3 regions of the Paenibacillus sp. NPDC056579 genome follow, and region 1 is predicted to be linked to each of the others. Evidence: riboswitches for the same ligand, from Rfam matches in the RefSeq annotation. Region 1 holds a riboswitch; each other region holds the start of a gene.

Region 1 (6,063 bases):
ACTTGAAACGCCAGATCCTGGTGCTTGCTCGTCTTGGATAAGGCAAATACATGTGCGTCGACTTCCGCCGATTGTCCAGGGGATTCGGAAAAGCTCGGGAAGGAGACGACATCCCAATTAAAGTTCAGGTCGGCATTGGATCTGACCAAGGTTTGCAATCTGGAGCCAAACCAAGGCATCATGGCGACATTCTTGTCTTTCATGAAATCGTCTGCGCCTTTCCAAATGTTTAACGGGTCTTTGGGCTCGTTTCCCGGTATTGAGTTCAATTCGCTTGCCCATTCGAACGCCTGCTTCCATTCATCCGTCGTTACTTTGGCCTTCCCGGATTGATTGTCGAAAAAGGACAGCGACTTGGCAAGGCCGAACGTATCAACCGTATCGATAGGCTGAATGCCCTTGTATGTAATGCCATCCTCGACACGGGTCAGCTTCTGAGCGAGGACTTTCACTTGATCCCAGGTCATTTGATCGGTCGGGTAAGGGACCGAGAACTTGTCGAAAATATCCTTGTTGTAAGCCATCATATAATAATTTTCGTAAAAAGGCAGCGCATACAGCTCACCTTTTTCCCCGTAGCCTTGAATGGCGTCAATGGCTTCTTTGCGATATGTGGACAAGTCCAGCTTATGCTTGGCGGCGAATTCCCGCAGGTCAACCGCGACGTCCAATTCCTGAAAGGTAATTAAAGCGCGCAATCCTGTCATAATAATGTCCGGCATAGCGCCGGCCGTCAACAGCTCGGTCGGCCCCGTTCCTTCCCCTGGAACGACATATTCCAGTGTCAGGTTGGGAAACTTGCTCTTCACAGGCGCTGCGATATATTTCTCGAAATCCTCCTTTCCTAGTGCACCGTTGTACGCATATGCCTTTAGTGTAACTGCCTCCTGCTGCTGACGCTCTTGAACAGCTGGCGCCGGTTCCTGATTGGAACCGCTGCTGCACCCCGCGATGACTGCAATTACGCTTACAATAGAAAGCATACTTCCCCACCTAGGTTTTCCCATACTCTTCCCCCCAGAATAAAAACTGTTTCACCGCGTGTTATGCGCTTTCATGAATAGATTATCACGAAATCGCTTCCAAAGTAGGGCGATAATTGCTCTCCTTATGTGACTTCCTTGCTGAGATGAGTAAGGTCCTTCACAGAAGGAACCTGCTTGAGCCCCCAAAATCCCGCTATATCCTGACGATCGGTGCGGCTGCACTCAAGTTTCCTTTCATTTGAATAGGTCAAAATATTGCTGCGAATACACAAAAAGCCGGCTCCAGCAAGGAAGCTGCAGCTTATAATACGAACGAGACAAGCTTTCCACTCGGCCATTTTTATAGTAACCTATCCTTATAAAGGGAGGAGATGAAATTCATGGTGAAACAACTGATTGTCGGAGACGCGGTTCATGAGCTGGCTACTACGCGCCGCATCCTGGAGTGTTTGCCCGAGGAGCATATGACATGGAAACCACACATGAAATCGATGACGTTGGGCGAGCTGACTACACACTTGATCAACCTGCTGAACTGGCAAATTGCCATTTTTCATTACCCGGAATTCGATCTGTCAACCGTGCCGATTCGGCGGGAAGCTTTGGAAAGACGCGAACACGTGCTGGAGGAATTCGATACGAACATCGTCAAGCTTGAAAAGCTGCTAGCCGAATGTGACGAGAAAACGCTCGGCGAGGAATGGACCTTGCGAAACGGAGACCATATCATCCTGCGCCAACCACGGGCGATTGCGCTTCGCACCTTCGGATTAAGCCACATGGTCCACCACCGGGCGCAGCTCGGGGTTTATTTGCGGCTTCTCGATATTCCAGTGCCGGGCGTCTACGGTCCCACAGCCGACGAAGAAGGCAAATAACCAAGACAATCCAAATAGTCGTATGGTATCGGCATGAACGCCGACGCTATGCGACTATTTTCTTGAATATCTCCTCAACCAAAACAAGCGATGGATCGGTTCCATCGCCAAGCAACTGTGTTACCCGTCAGGCAAAGTCTCTTACGGCTGCCATAGCTCGAACAAATTTCCATCTGGATCGGTAAATCGGAAGTTCGGTCCGCAAGGTCTGTCTTCCGGAATCTCGCTTATTATGTTTACTCCGTTTTCCTTGAATCGATTGTACATTTCTTGAACCCGGGGAGTGATGAAACAGGCCAAGGCCTGACGTTTGCCATTGTCGAACGTAAAACCCAAGCTTCCTGCTGCTTGACTCGCCCCTCCGCCTCCTCCCATCAGGAAAATCGCTGGGACTACTTGCCGTATTCCGGGTTTTGGAAGGTTTCCGTTTTGATCAGGAAAATTCATAATACTTATTTTCATCCCGGGAGTAACTTCATTGTGATCTGAGGGCTGACATCCTAAATTCTTTTGATACCATTGAATGGACTCGTAAACATCATTCACCGGAACGTAAATACAAGTGATTCCTGTAATGTCTTCCACTTTGCTTTCAAATTTAGTTTGCAATTTCTCGTATCTCCCTTCATTAACAATAATGACTGCCCTTCTAATTTACCGCACATTTGTTCGCTTGTGAATAGAGGGAATTGATCCGTTAAATCCTTTACCATTCCGCGTACCTTATCGTGAACTGCTCCATGCAGCATCATTGAACCTACTGATAAATGGCATGCTTCAAAGCTTCAACATAAGCCGCGCCTAGCTTGGTAATAACCGTATTTTTGTGCGAAATCCAGCCGACATGAATCGTTTCCGCACAATCGAGCGGCACCGGAATGATCTCGTTGCCATTCAGATCCGCGCTTAACACACCTGTAGAAATAGTGTACCCGTTCAAGCCAATCAGCAGATTGAATAACGTCGCACGGTCATTGACACGAATGCTTTTTTTATGGGACATGGTGCTCAATATTTCTTCTGAGAAATGAAACGAGTTAAACTCACCCTGTTCAAAAGACAAATAAGGATATTGCTGCAGCTGCTCGATCGTTACAATCGATTGCCTCGCAAGAGGATTTTTGATGCTGATAAACACATGCGGAGTAGCGGTAAACAAGCTGGTAAACTGCAAATTGGCCGCTTTGAGGATCTTATTAATGACTTTCTCATTAAACTCATTCAAGTATAAAATGCCAATTTCACTGCGCATGCTTTTCACGTCTTCGATAATTTCATAGGTTTTCGTTTCACGTAACGCCATCTCATATTCATCTTGACCGTATTCCTGAACCAGACTGACAAAGGCATTGACCGCAAAGGCATAATGCTGGGTCGAGACCGAGAAATGCTGTGGAGACGGCTTCGTATTAAGGTACCGGCTCTCCAGCAATTCCGCCTGCTCAACGACTTGCCGCGCATAGCTGAGAAACTCTACCCCTTCTTTGGTGAGCGCTATGCCCTTATTGGATCTTTCAAAGATGGAAAGCTGCAGCTCCTCTTCCAGGTCCCTGATTGAATTGGAGAGACTGGGTTGAGTAATAAAAAGCCTCTTTGCGGCTTCGTTGATGGAGCCTCGGTTAGCAACTTCTATTACATATTTTAATTGTTGTAACGTCATACCGACCACTTCCCCATTGGTGTCCTTGAGAATATAAAAAAGACATCTTTACCCGAAAACTTAGGAAAGGTAAAGATGCCTGGATCGTTGAGAATCGCACGATAAGACCGTCTTAACACAATCCTATCTTCCGTAGGTAAAGCAGTGCTGTCAGAACAGGCAGGTCTCCTGGCTCTGGATTCCTCGTCATCAGCAGCCTTCCCGGTCCAGAACAGACCAGTGGCACCATTGCTAAGACTCCCCCATTACAGTGGCGGGACCGCGTCGGCGTTGCACCGAACTTCCCTATTAAGCTTTAGCTGATGCTAAAGCACCTTGTTCCCCTGATATGCAATTAGGTTGAAACAACTCTCATCATATTAAAAAAATCCATGTAGAGCAAGCCTAAAGCATCAATCCCCAAATAGGAAATCGTCATCCGTCAATGATTCTACATTTACCGTCCGGATATAGCCGTTTCCTTTCTTGGAGAAGAAATCATGCTGCTTCGTACGAGTATTGATTCCATTGAGGACAATAGGATTGATCTCCTCTTCCGGAAATAACGGTTCGAGCCCCAGGTTCATCATGGCTTTGTTGGCATTGTAACGCAAGAAGGCTTTCACTTCGTCCGTCAGCCCTACAGCGGTGTACAGCTCCTCTGTATATTGCTCTTCATTGCCGTGCAAGTACCGGAGCAGTCCCTGCAGCGTCTCATATGCAGCTTGCTGCTCGTCCTCATCCATTTGGGCGTACAGCTCTTGAGCCAGCATGCCGACGTACAAGCCGTGAATGCTCTCGTCACGCAAAATCAGGTTAATGATCTCACCGCTGCTCGTCATTTTTCCCTGTCCCGCCAAGTAAAGCGGGTAAAAGAAGCCGCTGTAGAACAGATAACTCTCGAGCAGTACGGAAGCTGCCATCGCCAAGTATAGATCTTTGCGCGAATGAATGTTGTTATAGTATTGAGATATCGTCTCTGCTTTGGTTTGCAAGAAACGGTTGTTTTCGATCCATTGAAAAATACTGTCAATCTCTTCTGTTGAAGCTAAAGTGGTAAAAATGCTGCTGTAGGACTTCGCATGGATTTGCTCCATCATTCCCATAAAGCCGAGAACAGCTTTACGCTGCAATCCGTCGACCAGCTCGAGAATCTTAGGCATTCCCACGCTGCCTTGTACGGTGTCGAGCAAAGTTAAGCCGCCAAGCACCTTCATGTACAGGTCCCGCTCCGCATCGTTCAATGTCAGCCAGGACATTTTGTCGTCCGACAACGGAATCTCCTCATCCGTCCAAAACTGCATAATATTTTGTTTCCAGAATGTATCCGTAAAATCGTCATCAGGACGGTTCCAATTCACGGCTTTCCAAACACTCATTGCTGCAACTCCCTTTCCTGCTAACTTATCTTATACGGAACAACTGATGCACTCTTCAACGGAAAGATGGTTAGTCCGAGTGTAATAAAGAGATTTCAGTCCTTTTTTCGCTGCATAAATATAGTATCTCGCAAGCTGTCTCGTCGTTACATCGCTATTCACGTGCAGGACGGTGGATATTCCTTGGTCCACGTGCGCTTGAATTTCAGCAATTAAATCCAACACTTTGAATTGATCCATTTGATAGGCCGATTTATAGAAGAAGTAGTTATCTCTGCTCAAATACGGCATCGGATAGTACGTAGTCGAATTCGCATAAGTCCGCGTTTCGATCTGCTCCACTATCGGCATAACGCTTGATGTTGCATTCTGAATATACGAAATGCTCTGTGTTGGTGCAATAGCAAGGCGATAAGCATGATATAGTCCATGGGTTTGTACGGCGTGCTTCAAGTTCGCCCAATCCAATGGAGACGGAACCGTCATATCCTTGAACAGGCTTTTTACCTTATTGGTGACGGGTCTATAATCCGTTTCTAAATAGCGATCAAAGTAGCTCCCGTTCGCATAGTCCGAAAGCTCGAATCCGGCGAACGTAACGCCGCGCTCTTTGGCAATCTCCATGCTTTGCTCCAAAGAGTAATAATTCATCATCATGAAGAAGGTCCGTGCAAAATCTTTGGCTTCTTCACTTTCATAGGAGATTTTATTTTTGGCCAGGTAGCCGTGCAGATTCATGGCGCCAAGCCCGACCGAATGCATCTCTTTGTTCGCTCTGGCAACGCCGGGAGCATTGGCGACGGTAGTCATATCGCTGACCGCTGTCAAGGCGATAATCCCTTCTTTGACGGATTCCTTCACCTTGCCGAGCTCCATCACGTTGACGATGTTCAAGGAAGCAAGATTGCAGCTTATATCGCGCCGAATCACATCCGCTTGACCGTAATCGGCGATTTTCGAAGTCTCCTGCAGCTGGAAAATTTCCGTGCAAAGGTTCGACATTTTAATCGCACCCAGCTGCTTCAAAGGGTGAGCGCGGTTCGCATTGCTTTTATTCATAATGTAAGGATAGCCCGATTCAAGCTGAATCATTGAGATCTTGATCATCATGTCGCGCGCGCTCATAACGACCTGCTTACGCACACGCTCGTCGGCCAGCAGCTGATCGTACATCACGTCAA
Region 2 (6,063 bases), on a different contig from region 1:
GGTACTATGATTCGATTTAATTCAACAAAATCCCTTCGTACTTTAGAACTATTTTCCACTATTTATGAAAACATCGGCAGGTTTTTTCCCGGGATGCGACGAATAAGATCGTATTCTATCGAATAATGTTAATTTGTGCCAAGCTTAAAGGAGCTAACATGAAGGTCAAACGGATCAATAAACGGTTTACATTCGTCATTATTCCCGATGCCAACAGCGCGGTCCGGCGATTTGAAGTACCAAAGGCGCTCCTTTATTGTGCCGGAGCAGGACTAATTGCCTTGTTGTCGGTTACGCTGGTCCTGTATGTGAACCATGCGAGGACATCATGGGTCACGGCGGACTTGCAGAGCCGCATCGTCAGTCAAGAGGCTGTGTACAGCACCACGGTCCAGGAGAAGAACGATACGATCGAACAGCTGCAAAACGAGCTGATCCAATTATCCCAGCAAACGGTGGAGATGAAGGGGAGAATCGACGATATCCGCAAGCTGGAGGACGAAGTTCGTACGATCACGGGCGCGGCCAAATCAACCGCATCTGCCGCATCCTCCTCCGTAGATTCTAACGCGATGGGCGGCTCCAACCGTCCTGTCACCGACGAAGAGATCAAGACGCTGCTCGAGCAGACGAAACAGCACCTGAGCTCCATGAACCAAGAAGTGGCAGAGCTTCAAGGCAGCATTACCGATACGAAGGCAAAGGCCGTTCAGGCGCAGGAGCTGCTCCGTATTACGCCGAATATTTGGCCCGTGGACAGCAGGAATATTACATCCGGCTTCGGGATTCGCAAGGATCCGTTTACGTACAGACCAAGCTTCCATAGCGGTTATGACATTGCTGCACCGATGAATACTCCCGTACGGGTTACGGCAGACGGGATTGTCAGTTCTACAGGCAGCGATTCCTCGCATGGAAACAACATTGTGGTTACTCATTCAAAAGGACTGCAAACGTGGTACATGCATCTAAATAAAATCAACGTCAAGCAGGGCGAACGAGTGCAAAAAGGCGATGTGATCGGCCTGGTAGGATCAACCGGAAGAAGCACCGGGGCCCACCTGCATTATGAGGTGCTGAAGAACGGCCAGAGCACGGATCCTAAACCTTATTTGAACTAGAATGACCATACTAATTAGAAATGAGGCGAAATGATGTTTAAAAGCAAAAAAATCGGGCGGGATATTCAAGCGACCGATACTTTGATCGGAGAGGGTACCTTGTTTGAAGGACGCATCAAATCCGAAGCCAGTATCCGAATCGAAGGGCATATTACCGGAGACGTAGATTGCGCGGGAGATGTGACGATCGGCGAGCATGGCGTGGTCAAATCGAACGTTATCGCGAGAAACGTGATTTTGGCGGGAACCGTCAACGGAAATGTGCTGTGCAAGGGCAAGCTGACGATCCGGTCAACGGGCAAGCTGTATGGCAATACGACGGCGCAATCGCTTATCATCGACGAAGGCGGCGTATTCCAGGGCACGAGCAAAATGGACAACGGCGCAGGAGCGCCGCCGGAGAAGCAGGATAAGGAGCCGATGCCGTCGAACCCGTTCCAAACGAATTATGGCGGCGGCAATATGGCTACGATGTAGTTAGGGCTGAGCGGGAATTTTCTTGCGATAACCTTTTTGGGCAGGAAATCGATAATTGATAATAATTATCATTATTATTGGCAATACTGTTTAACGAGCAAAGAAAAAGACAACCTATGGATCGATAGGCTGTCTTCTGCGAGGGAAAAGAAAAATTTAAATTTTCGATTCGAACGTCTTGCAGTCCGTTTCTTCGGAATTGTTTGCTTTGTTGCCGCGTTGGCTGACAACATAAATCGAAGAAGCGTTGCATTGGTTTCCTGCAGCCCAGTACTTACAGGAGTTCACTTCACACAATACGTCTCTTGCCATAGGTCTCACCCCCCTCCTGTCTAGGATGGGCAAATCGCATAGCTTTTTATACCCGGGTCCGGCCATACAGGTCGGGCTTTTTTTGCATAGGAAAGTTTAGGCCCGGCAAAGCGTACAGGTTATTCTCGGGTGGTTTTCAAATGGACTGGAAACCCGAAGGTTGACAATGGAAGAATAAATCGTTATTGTTTAATTGTAATAATTACTATTAAAAGGAATGAAGTTGTACAAAAAATGAATAATCGTGTATGATCAGTGTTGTTTGATGACAACTAAATGATGGGAACAGGTGCTTCAGCTGTTAGCTGAAGCTTAATAGGGAAGTTCGGTGTAAAGCCGACGCGGTCCCGCCACTGTAACGGAGTAGTCACGGCACTCTATGCCACTGATCTTTGAACGGTTCAAAGATCGGGAAGGCCGCCAATGACGAAGATCCCGGAGCCAGGAGACCTGCCTGTTCTGACAGCACTGATTCGAACCTACGGAAGATAGGGAGGTGTTAAGGACGGCCATCGTCTATTTATTTTATGGATTATATGGGGCGCCTTTACCTTATTTTGTGCTGGGTAAAGACGCCTTTTTTGCGTTACATCCCGGCTGGAGCAAAGGCTTGAAGCCAAGAAGAAAGGGAGTGGCAAGATTGGCGACATGGGATTTATCGAAGACAAGCCATCATGTACTGATTTGTAACGGAGGCAGCTGTACCCGAAAGGAGGCCGATGAGGTGACTCTGGCCATTCGTAATGAAATTGCTGCCTGGGGAGCCGACGATTCGATTCATACTACACGAACCCGGTGCAATGGCCGATGCGAGGACGCTTGCGTCGTCACGGTGTATCCGCAAGGGGTCTGGTATAAATCGATAACTCCCGATTTGGGCAGACGAATAGTCCGTGAGCATTTGCTTCAAGGACATGTACTGGAGGAGCATCTGGTATATACGTACGATAAGGTCTTTGTTGCAACCGGTCTCGGTGCTGCTGGAACGACCCGGGAGGAAGCGGCCAGGAAGAAACAAGACAATGCAGTTTAACCGGTTCATTCATTTTTATTTATACATAGAGAGAAGGGTCATACATGAACATGAACAGAAGAATACACAAAATGCCTTATATGGCTGCCGCAATCATATTATGCTTTTTATTAGTTTTGATCGGATGCAGTACGGCGAATCCTGCTTCCAGGCCGGCGAATCAGACAGGCACGGCCATCGCCAATCCGGAGGAAGTCGTCCTTGCCGCTCCGCGGGATTTGGCGCCGGGACCTCAAGACGCTTATTACACAAGCACGATTCTATACGTATGGGAACCGCTGGTCACCTCGGCAGAAGACGGTCAGCCGGCTCCGAAGCTGGCCAAATCGTGGACGATGTCCCCGGACGGCAAGGAGTGGACGTTCAAGCTGCAGGATAACGTGAAATTCCATGACGGCCAGCCGTTGAACGCAGATGCCGTAATTGCTAATTTCAACCGGTACAAGCAGGTTAGCCCGAAAAGCTCCCCGTTCTATACGCTGGATATCAAAAGCGCTTATCCAGGGTTAAAGGAAGCGGCGAAGGTTGACGAGATGACCTTCAAGCTCGTCTTCGATAACCCGCAGCCTGCTTTGCTGTACTCGATGGTCAACTTCGCAAGCCCGATATACAGCCCGTTGAACTTCAATGAAAAAGGCGATTTCAACGGTCTGCCGCAAGGAACCGGACCGTTCAAGCTGATCGAGCATCAGAAGGATCAGTATGCGCTGCTGGAAGCTTTTGATGGCTACTATGGCGAGAAAGCCAAAACAAAAAAGATCCGCGTGCGCGTCATCCCCGATCCGGACACGAGACTGGCCGCTTTGAAGTCCGGCGAAATTATGGGCGTCATGGATTTGGGGGCGCTCCCTCCGGCATTGGCCAAGGAGCTGGTGAAGGATAACCGGTTTGAGGTGTCGGTGACCAAATCGACGATCTCCCATTACATTCACCCGAACGGCAAGCGTGCGCCGTTTGACAATCCTGCCATGCGTCAGGCGGTCAGCATGATTATCGATCGTCAGCAGCTGGTGAAGGAGCTTTATTTGGGCTACCCGACGGAAACGGTCAACATCTTGAACGCGACGTCTCCTTTTTATAAGGAGATCAAAACGGTCACGAATGCGACCGAGGCCAAACGGCTGGCGGCGGAAGCGACCGGAGGCAAGACGCAGAAGATCGATCTCATCGTGCCGACCTACGGGTTGGACCGGTACCCTTACAAAGCGCAGGCCGAGCTGCTGCAGTCGGTGCTCAAAGAGCTGAACCTGGATGTGCAAATCAAAATATTGGATGGCGCAGCATTCAAGGAGGCGCAGGCCAAAGGGGAGTATGATCTGGCGCTGGCAACGCAAGGGCTGCCGAACGCCGATCCGTTCACGCTGTTTACGAATTATTTGTCGAGCGGCGGTTCAAGCAATAAAAGCTACAGCCTCGGCTACAAAAGCGAGCGCATCGATCAGCTGCTGAATCAGGCGAAAACAACGCTAAGCATGGACGACCGGAAAGTGATCTATAACGAAATTCAGACGATTGCGGCTCAAGACCTGCCGACGATTCCTCTGTTCAATGATGCGAATCTGATTGCGTATAACAAGAAAATCAAGGGCTATCAAGCGACGATCTACGGAACGACGCTGTCTAAGCTGGAATGGACTGAGTAGCCATGAAATATCTCCTTCGCAGATGGGTGGCCGCCATTCCCGTTCTGATCGGCGTCTCGCTCATAGCGTTTGCTCTCAGCGTCTTGTCGCCCGGTGATCCGGCCGTCGAGGCGTTGAGCCAGAGCGGAGTCAGGGAGCCTACGGAGCAGGAAATTGCCTCTATGCGGGAGCAGCTGGGGCTGAACGCGCCGTACGCCGTTCAGTACGGACGATGGTTAGCGAATGCGGTTCAGGGCGATCTCGGCACCTCTTACATGACGAAGGAGCCGGTTAGCGCCGAGCTGCTCCGCCGGCTGCCTGTAACGCTGAGCGTATCCTTAATGGCGGTGCTGTTTGCGGCCGGGACCGGGATTCCGCTCGGCATCCTGATGGCGCTTCGCAAAAACAGCTTAATCGACCACGCAGGCCGGGCGATCGGCCTTCTGTTTCTGTCGATTCCCGGATTCTGGCTGGCGATTCTGCTGATTACGCTGCTCTCGGAGAAGCTGCAGCTGCTGCCGACCAGCGGTTACGGGACATGGAGGCATATCGTGATGCCGGCTATCGTGCTTGCCGCCGGGACCGGCGCCGTGCTGATGCGGCTTACCAGGGCGGCTCTGCTGGAAGTATGGGGGCAGCATTACATCGTGACGGCCAAAGCCAAAGGACTGCACGACGTGCGGATTATGCTTCGTCACGGGCTGCGCAATGCGCTGATTCCTATCGTGACGGTGCTAGGCACGTATTTCGGGGCTATCCTGGGCGGCTCCGTTATCGTGGAAGTTATCTTCGCGCTTCCGGGGATCGGAAGATTCGCGGTGGAAGGAATCTACCGCAGAGATTACCCCGTCATCCAAGGATATGTCGTGTTCACGGGGCTGGTCTACATATTGTTCAACCTGCTGGTGGACTTGTCCTATATCGTCATCCATCCGCAGATGAGATTGGGGGCGAGAATGCGATGAAACGAAACGAGCTTCCGCAGACAGGGGCGGAGACGGCGGCATCTTCCGGCATATCCGCTTCGGCTCTTCCAGCAGCGATTGGCCGTAAGGGTCAAGGAAAGCGGATGAAGCGGGCATTCTTCACCTATTCCAATACGATAGCGTTAACCGTATTGTCCTTGATCGTGCTTTGCAGCCTCGCTTCCCCGTGGCTATCTCCTTACGATCCGATTCATATCGAAATGTCGAATCGGCTGGCCCCCATCTCAAGCGAGCATTTGTTAGGGACGGATACGCTCGGGAGGGACGTATTCAGCCGCCTGCTGCACGGCGGGCGTATTACGATCGTGCTGGCACTCGCCGTAACGGCGGCCACGCTGCTGATAGGTCTTATCATCGGAACGATCTCCGGCTATTTCGGCGGCTGGGTGGATGATGCGATCCAAGGAATCATTCAAATCTTTCAAGGCTTGCCCGGACTCAGCCTGATGATTGCGATAGCGGGCACGCTGGGGCCAGGCGTGAAGAGCATTTTTATCGCGCTGGTGCTGACC
Region 3 (6,063 bases), on a different contig from region 1:
GGTCATGGTGGTGGTGATCATGATCATGATGGTGATTGTGGTCATGGTCGTGATCATCATGTCCATGATGATGATCGTGATCATGGTGATGATGGTCGTGGTCGTGATGGTGGTGATCATGTCCATGATGGTGGTCGTGGTCATGGTGGTGGTGATGGTCGATATGCTCCATCGCAGCCAACCGGTATTGGCACATATCGCAGTTCATTTTCGTTTCGCCCTGCACGGCCTCCAGCGCTCGTTCGCGCAGGATGTGGCGCAAATTCGGATGAAACCCGAAATAATCGGCCAGCACAAATTGATGCTCAGGATATTTTTCCTTGAATTGCTCGAGCATTTGCTCCATCCGTTTGATCAGTACGCCCGTAAACAGGAAATAGGGCAATATTACGACTCTGCGCGCGCCCAGCTTCAAGCACCGCTCGATTCCCTCATCCACAAGCGGGGCGGTAACGCCGATAAAGGCCGTCTCGACCCACTTCACCTTCATCTTTTCCCAGAATAGACGCGAAATCTTGAACAAATCGCTGTTCGCGTCGGCATCGCTGCTGCCCCGTCCGACGACAAGGACGGCGGTATGCTCGAGTTCCGGCTCCAGCTCAGTACCTGTCGTCGGCTCCAGTCCGTTGGCTGCTCCGGCCGTTTCCAGCCTAGAGGCGAGAATGTCCAGCACCTGCTCGTGAACTCCGATCGGTCTGCCGTATTTGAAACGAACCGAAGGATATTTCTCCTTGGCCTCGTCAATGGCGGCCGGAATATGAATTTTGGCATGTCCTGCGGAAAATAACGTAATAGGAACAACAGCAACCTCCGTCGCCCCTTTCCTCACACAGCTTTCGATGCCCTGCGCAATGGTAGGCGATTCGAATTCGAGAAAACAGGTCTCCACCAACGGCTGCTCCAGCTCGGCCGCAATCGTACGGACAAACTCGCGGACCTCCTCGTTGCCCTCTGCATCCTTACTGCCGTGGCCTACAAACAATACTGCATTCATCTATATAACCTCCCATGAACAATCGCTTTTCTTTAATCACCGCAAACCGCATTTTCTATTGTAAAAGCAGGCATATCCTGATGCCTGTAGCCTTCGATTTCCTTCACCCGTTTGAAAAACTTATGGAACCTCTCGTTCGGATGTCCATTGGTTATGTAACGCGCCACAATGTTCTCTATAGTTTCAATAAGCCGTTCAGGCTCGATCCCTTCGGCTACCGGCTGGCCCGAATGGGCGTTGCGCCCAATCGTTTTACCGCCCAGGAACAAGTCGAACTTCTCCTTGCGATACACGATGCCGATATCCTCCTGAACGGCTCCGTAGCATGCCATGCCGCAGCCGTTCAAGCCGATCCGCAGCTCCTTCGGCACCTTCATGCCGCCAAGCCGCTTGTTCAGCTCCTCGGCGTATGGAATGGCGTCGCCCTTTTCACCGTTGCAAAAATCGCAAGCCTTCACCTGCGCCACATCGCCAATCGGCGACAAAAGAAAGCCCTCCTGCCGGAGCTTCGAAGTAATTTCGTCCGGATTGTCCGTAGGAACGCGAACAATCATTTGATGATGAGGCGTATATTCCATCGTCCCGTTGTCGCCTACGACATCGGCCAAGGCCAGCATCTGCCGTGCCGTAAATTTCTTCTCGGCTACGCCGGGACTAACCGCCAGCTCAAAGATCGACTGCTGGCGGAACAGCACCCCGGCCGGCGGCGCGCTATAGCTGTCCGCCGTCTCTACGCCACGGCTGCGGTCCGACAGCCGCAGCGCCTCCATCGCCAGCGACAGCGGGCTCGCCGCTCCGCCTCGCTCTGCCTCTCGCACCGCGCTTGTCGCTATCACCGCTCCGCCTCGCTCTGCTTCACGCACCGCGCTCGGCGCTATCGCCGCTCCCCCTCGCTCTGCCTCACGCACCGCGCTCGCCGCTATCACCGCTCCGCCTCGCTCTGCTTCACGCACCGCGCTCGCCGCAATCGCCGCTCCGCCTCGCTCTGCCTCGCGCACCGCGCTCGCCGCTGCCGCCGCTCCACCATGGTCTGCTTCACGCACTGCGCTCGGCGCGAAACCGTCCGGCTCCTCTTCGTCCCAATCGTCCTCATCGTCGCCGGCTTCCCACTGGCGCAGCGCCCAAGGCTCTGCCGCCTCCTGCAGCCGCTGGTGAGGCTTAAGCGGCTGTACCTCCGCTCCCAGCGTATATTTGCGCTGGTACCCGCGCGGAGTAATCATCAAGCCGTCGTAGACCGTCGTCGATGCATTTCCGATAATGACCGTCGTCAGCATGCCGATATCGTGGTCAAGCATATCGCGCAGGTTCGTCAGAACCACATGCTGCCTGTCGCGATAAGCGCTCTTCACGATACCGACCGGCGTCTCGGCCGAACGGTACTTCAATAGAATCCGCTGCGTCTCGACGATTTGCCTTGTCCTTCTGCCGCTTCGCGGATTGTACAGGGCGATGACGAAATCCGCCTGCGCCGCCGCCTCGACCCGTCTCGCTATTAGCTCCCAAGGGGTCAGATGGTCGCTTAAGCTGATCGTGCACGCATCGTGCATTACCGGAGCTCCCAGCAGCGATGCCGAAGAGTTGATCGCCGAAATGCCCGGGATAATCTCGACTTCGACGCCGCCTTCCCGCCGCCAGCCCTTCTCCATGAGCACTTCATACACTAGACCGGCCATCCCGTACACGCCGGCATCCCCGCTGGAGATGACGGCGACCTTTTTCCCCGCTTCCGCCTGTCTTACGGCTTCCTGCGCTCTGCTGACCTCCTCCGTCATCCCGGTCCGTACAATCTCCTGATCGGTCAACAGTCCACGGATCAAATCCACGTAAGTGTTATAGCCGATAATAACCTCACTTTCCTCGATCGCTTCGCGCGCGCGTTTCGTTATATGCTCGAAGCTTCCCGGCCCGAAGCCGATGATCAGCAGTTTTCCCGCCATGCTGCACACGTCCTTCCCTATATATTACGGATATATATCCCGTTGCCTTCCCTCTAGCTTCGCTTCCAATCGCTCCGTCCGTCGTCCTTCATACGTTTTTGGAGCAACAAAAAAAGCATCCCCAACAGAATGTGTTAGAAATGCTTTGACAGCCCGGACCTACAATGAAATTAAATGGCACAACAGTGCCATCTCCAAGAACAGGTAAGCCGATCTCTAACACCTCCCTAAATCCGCGTAGGTTAACAGTGTTGTTCGAATAGGCAGGTCTCCTGACTTAGAGCAAAAGCGCCGATCCCCTTCCCGGAACGTATGTTCCAGTGGTATAGCTATCGGCTGCCTGGCCAAAATTGGCGCTCCTTACAGTGGCGGGTCCGTGCCGGTATTGCACCGGTCTTCCCTTTTAAGCAGATAAAGTTCCCCTTATCCGCACCTCATTCGTATCCGTATTTGATTGTCCAGAGCAATCATATCACCCTGAACAAAGATTTGTCTATAACGGTCCGGCAACCATCAATCCCCTGTACTGCTTTCCTTCGACTTTTGGGTCGAAGTTCTTAATTTTTGCCGCAACCCTAGCAAAGAACAGCTTTTCTCACGAACAGTATACCAACCAATAGGTACTTACAAACCGAACCAGCGAAGGTGGAAATTACATATGAAATACGGGCATAGAATTGCTAAACTGCGCAACGACCAACGCTTGACGCAGGAAGATCTCGCCGGCAAGGTAGGCATCACCCGATCCGCACTTTCCCATTACGAGAACAACCGCAGGGAGCCGGATTACGAAACCATTCAGAAGTTCGCCGATTTTTTTCAAGTGACCATCGACTTTTTAATGGGCCGAAGCGACGACAGCAGCCATCCCATAGATAACGATGTACAAGAATTTATCAGTCACCTGGAATTATCGGATGAAGCTCTTATGGAGAGGTTTGTCCTTACCATTGACGGCAGGGAGCTGACGCCGGAGGAATCCCGAAGATTTATTGCATTCATCCGGTATGAGCGTACTTCCAAATAAAAGCGCTTTTTTAGAATCGATACTTTACTTCGAATACTCCATTTTTCCAAGCTCCCATTGAAACATCGGAAACAGTGAAGGCTGCTCCTCTTTATAGGCCTCTTCGACCGGTGAAATAGCAGCTTGCTGAAGGGAGCTCCATGCAGCGAATTTTTCTCTGGGAATTTGGAGCTGATCCAGGATTAAGTCAATTTCGATGCACTTCTTTTGCTCTACCATCGTAAACCCACTCTCCATCTCGTCTCATAAGCGTTCATATCTCAATATTATATAGGAACTTCTCAAAAAATAATGTCACATGCTGGGGGGCGTTCCGCTTAAAGCGCCAATCATTTTGTCGAAACCGTGATTATAAACAAATCTTTATTTATGCAAAAAGCCTTGTCCATCCAAGACAAGGCTTTGATTATGTATAGGCGCTTATCAAAAGGCCGTTCAGTTGTTACGAGGTTACCGTTTTCAACCGCCGAGCCGCCTTTTTTACTCCCATTCTTCGGATCAGGGCGCTTGCCGTCACCATATCGGGCACGACCTCCTGCACGCCGTTCAGCTTATCCATGAACCGGTTATAAATAAAGTCGCCAAGCACCTGGGCCAATCCTTCCTTGAGCTGAATCTGCGGCTTCCATCCCAGCTCTTTCTCAGCCTTTTGTATGGTAACGCATACGTTGGTACTGTCAGCGGGCCGGGCTTGAGCAAATAGGGGCTTTAATTTCTGATTGACAAGCTCATTCATCAGTTCGAACAGCTCCACAATCTGGGTCGATCGTCCCGTACCTATATTATACGTTTCGCCGTCCCCCCTGCTGATCGCCCGGACATTGGCTTCCGCCACATCGGTTACGTATACGAAATCCCGGCTCTGCAGCCCTTTGCCGTAAATGACCGGCCTTTCCCCGTTCACGTACGTTTCCATAAACGCCGAGATGACGCCTCCGCAGCCGAAACGCTTTTGGCGGTAGCCGTAAACGTTCGCATAACGCAATATGGTATAGTTGAGGCCATATAATGCGCCGTACATCCGAATATATTCTTCAGGAGCGAGCTTGGACATTCCTATTCCCGACATCGGAACGCAGGCGGCTGTTTCGTCCGCAGGTACAAGCTCCGTGTTTCCGTATATTTCAGCAGAAGAACCGTAAACCAGCTTCTTGATATTGAATTCCTTGCAGAGGTCAAGCAAATAGATCAGTCCGCGAAGATTAGGGCTAAGCCCCCTGACCATCATCGTTTCATCGAAATCGGTTTTCTCAGCCAAGTGAATACAGTAGTCCGGCTTCTCCAGTTCAAAAATATCCCGCAGCTCCTTGCTCGCCACGTCCACTCTATACAGCTTGCAGCTTTTATCCAGGTACTGCTCTTTGCCCGTACTGAAATTGTCGACTACGATAACTTCCAGTCCCGCTTTCTTCGCGTACTCGACGGTGTGGGACCCAATGAAGCCGGCCCCGCCAGTGACTAGTACTTTCATCCTTATCCCCCCTGCTTGCTTATTGTCTCCAAAAGCATTTTTTGGCCAAGCTCCACTTCAGTCCTATATGTAATCAGATACGATAGTCGAATTGTGATACATTTCGTATCAATAATAATCAAAAAAAGGCTCTAGGTCAAGTAGCCCTACAAAAACGCCGAATAAGCGAGGACTCGGTTCGGGCATTCCGCCTCCAAGCCTACGCTGTTTGTTCTTCCAGGTTCTGTTTCTATTAAATCAGGTTACTTAGGACGATAGGGAAAAGGAAGCCGTACTGCTGCGGAAGAAGTGCCTGCATACAAATCGGGCGGCAGCCAGGATGCTGCAAGCTGAAGCCCTGAGCCGAGCGAGCGCACCCATGGATGCGTTCAGCCGTCCCGCGTGAAACGTTTTGCAACAAGCACGAAATAAGACGGGGAGATTCTATATCAAGAGAAGCTCGACACCAGCTTCTGACTGGAGGATGCGCTTGCATTTTCGCTAGGCGGTTGTTGGGAAGGAAGACCGAATTGAGAAAGGCTCTGCTCGTTAATGTTCAGCTGCTTCAAAATTTTGTGTATATCCAATTGAATAGGTGACTTGTTCAGGTTGTTGGTGTTCATTGCTAGCTCTCCTTCTATCTCCGAATGGAATA

Evidence for each region. Region 1 has a riboswitch for cobalamin ahead of ACFQ88_RS18650 (LysR family transcriptional regulator). Riboswitches for the same ligand answer to the same signal wherever they lie in the genome.
Region 2: it holds a riboswitch for cobalamin, as region 1 does, so the genes downstream of both, ACFQ88_RS21870 ((2Fe-2S) ferredoxin domain-containing protein) here and ACFQ88_RS18650 (LysR family transcriptional regulator) in region 1, are expected to answer to the same signal.
Region 3: it holds a riboswitch for cobalamin, as region 1 does, so the genes downstream of both, cobJ (precorrin-3B C(17)-methyltransferase) here and ACFQ88_RS18650 (LysR family transcriptional regulator) in region 1, are expected to answer to the same signal.

What each region holds. Positions count from the first base shown of each region.
Region 1 covers NZ_JBHTVD010000004.1:392,156-398,218, reverse strand. The annotation lists gene ACFQ88_RS18665 (ABC transporter substrate-binding protein) at 1-983, opposite strand, end outside; gene ACFQ88_RS18660 (DinB family protein) at 1,367-1,864, shown strand; gene ACFQ88_RS18655 (VOC family protein) at 2,006-2,473, opposite strand; gene ACFQ88_RS18650 (LysR family transcriptional regulator) at 2,622-3,524, opposite strand; cobalamin riboswitch at 3,666-3,857, opposite strand; gene nrdF (class 1b ribonucleoside-diphosphate reductase subunit beta) at 3,917-4,882, opposite strand; gene nrdE (class 1b ribonucleoside-diphosphate reductase subunit alpha) at 4,913-6,063, opposite strand, start outside.
Region 2 covers NZ_JBHTVD010000005.1:480,004-486,066, forward strand. The annotation lists gene ACFQ88_RS21855 (M23 family metallopeptidase) at 159-1,121, shown strand; gene ACFQ88_RS21860 (bactofilin family protein) at 1,155-1,598, shown strand; gene ACFQ88_RS21865 (DUF1540 domain-containing protein) at 1,755-1,910, opposite strand; cobalamin riboswitch at 2,181-2,382, shown strand; gene ACFQ88_RS21870 ((2Fe-2S) ferredoxin domain-containing protein) at 2,551-2,943, shown strand; gene ACFQ88_RS21875 (ABC transporter substrate-binding protein) at 2,988-4,586, shown strand; gene nikB (nickel ABC transporter permease) at 4,589-5,530, shown strand; gene ACFQ88_RS21885 (ABC transporter permease) at 5,527-6,063, shown strand, end outside.
Region 3 covers NZ_JBHTVD010000005.1:427,626-433,688, reverse strand. The annotation lists gene ACFQ88_RS21630 (sirohydrochlorin chelatase) at 1-994, opposite strand, end outside; gene cobJ (precorrin-3B C(17)-methyltransferase) at 1,027-2,931, opposite strand; cobalamin riboswitch at 3,178-3,383, opposite strand; gene ACFQ88_RS21620 (helix-turn-helix domain-containing protein) at 3,590-3,958, shown strand; gene ACFQ88_RS21615 (hypothetical protein) at 3,983-4,177, opposite strand; gene ACFQ88_RS21610 (NAD-dependent epimerase/dehydratase family protein) at 4,401-5,429, opposite strand; gene ACFQ88_RS21605 (hypothetical protein) at 5,858-6,031, opposite strand.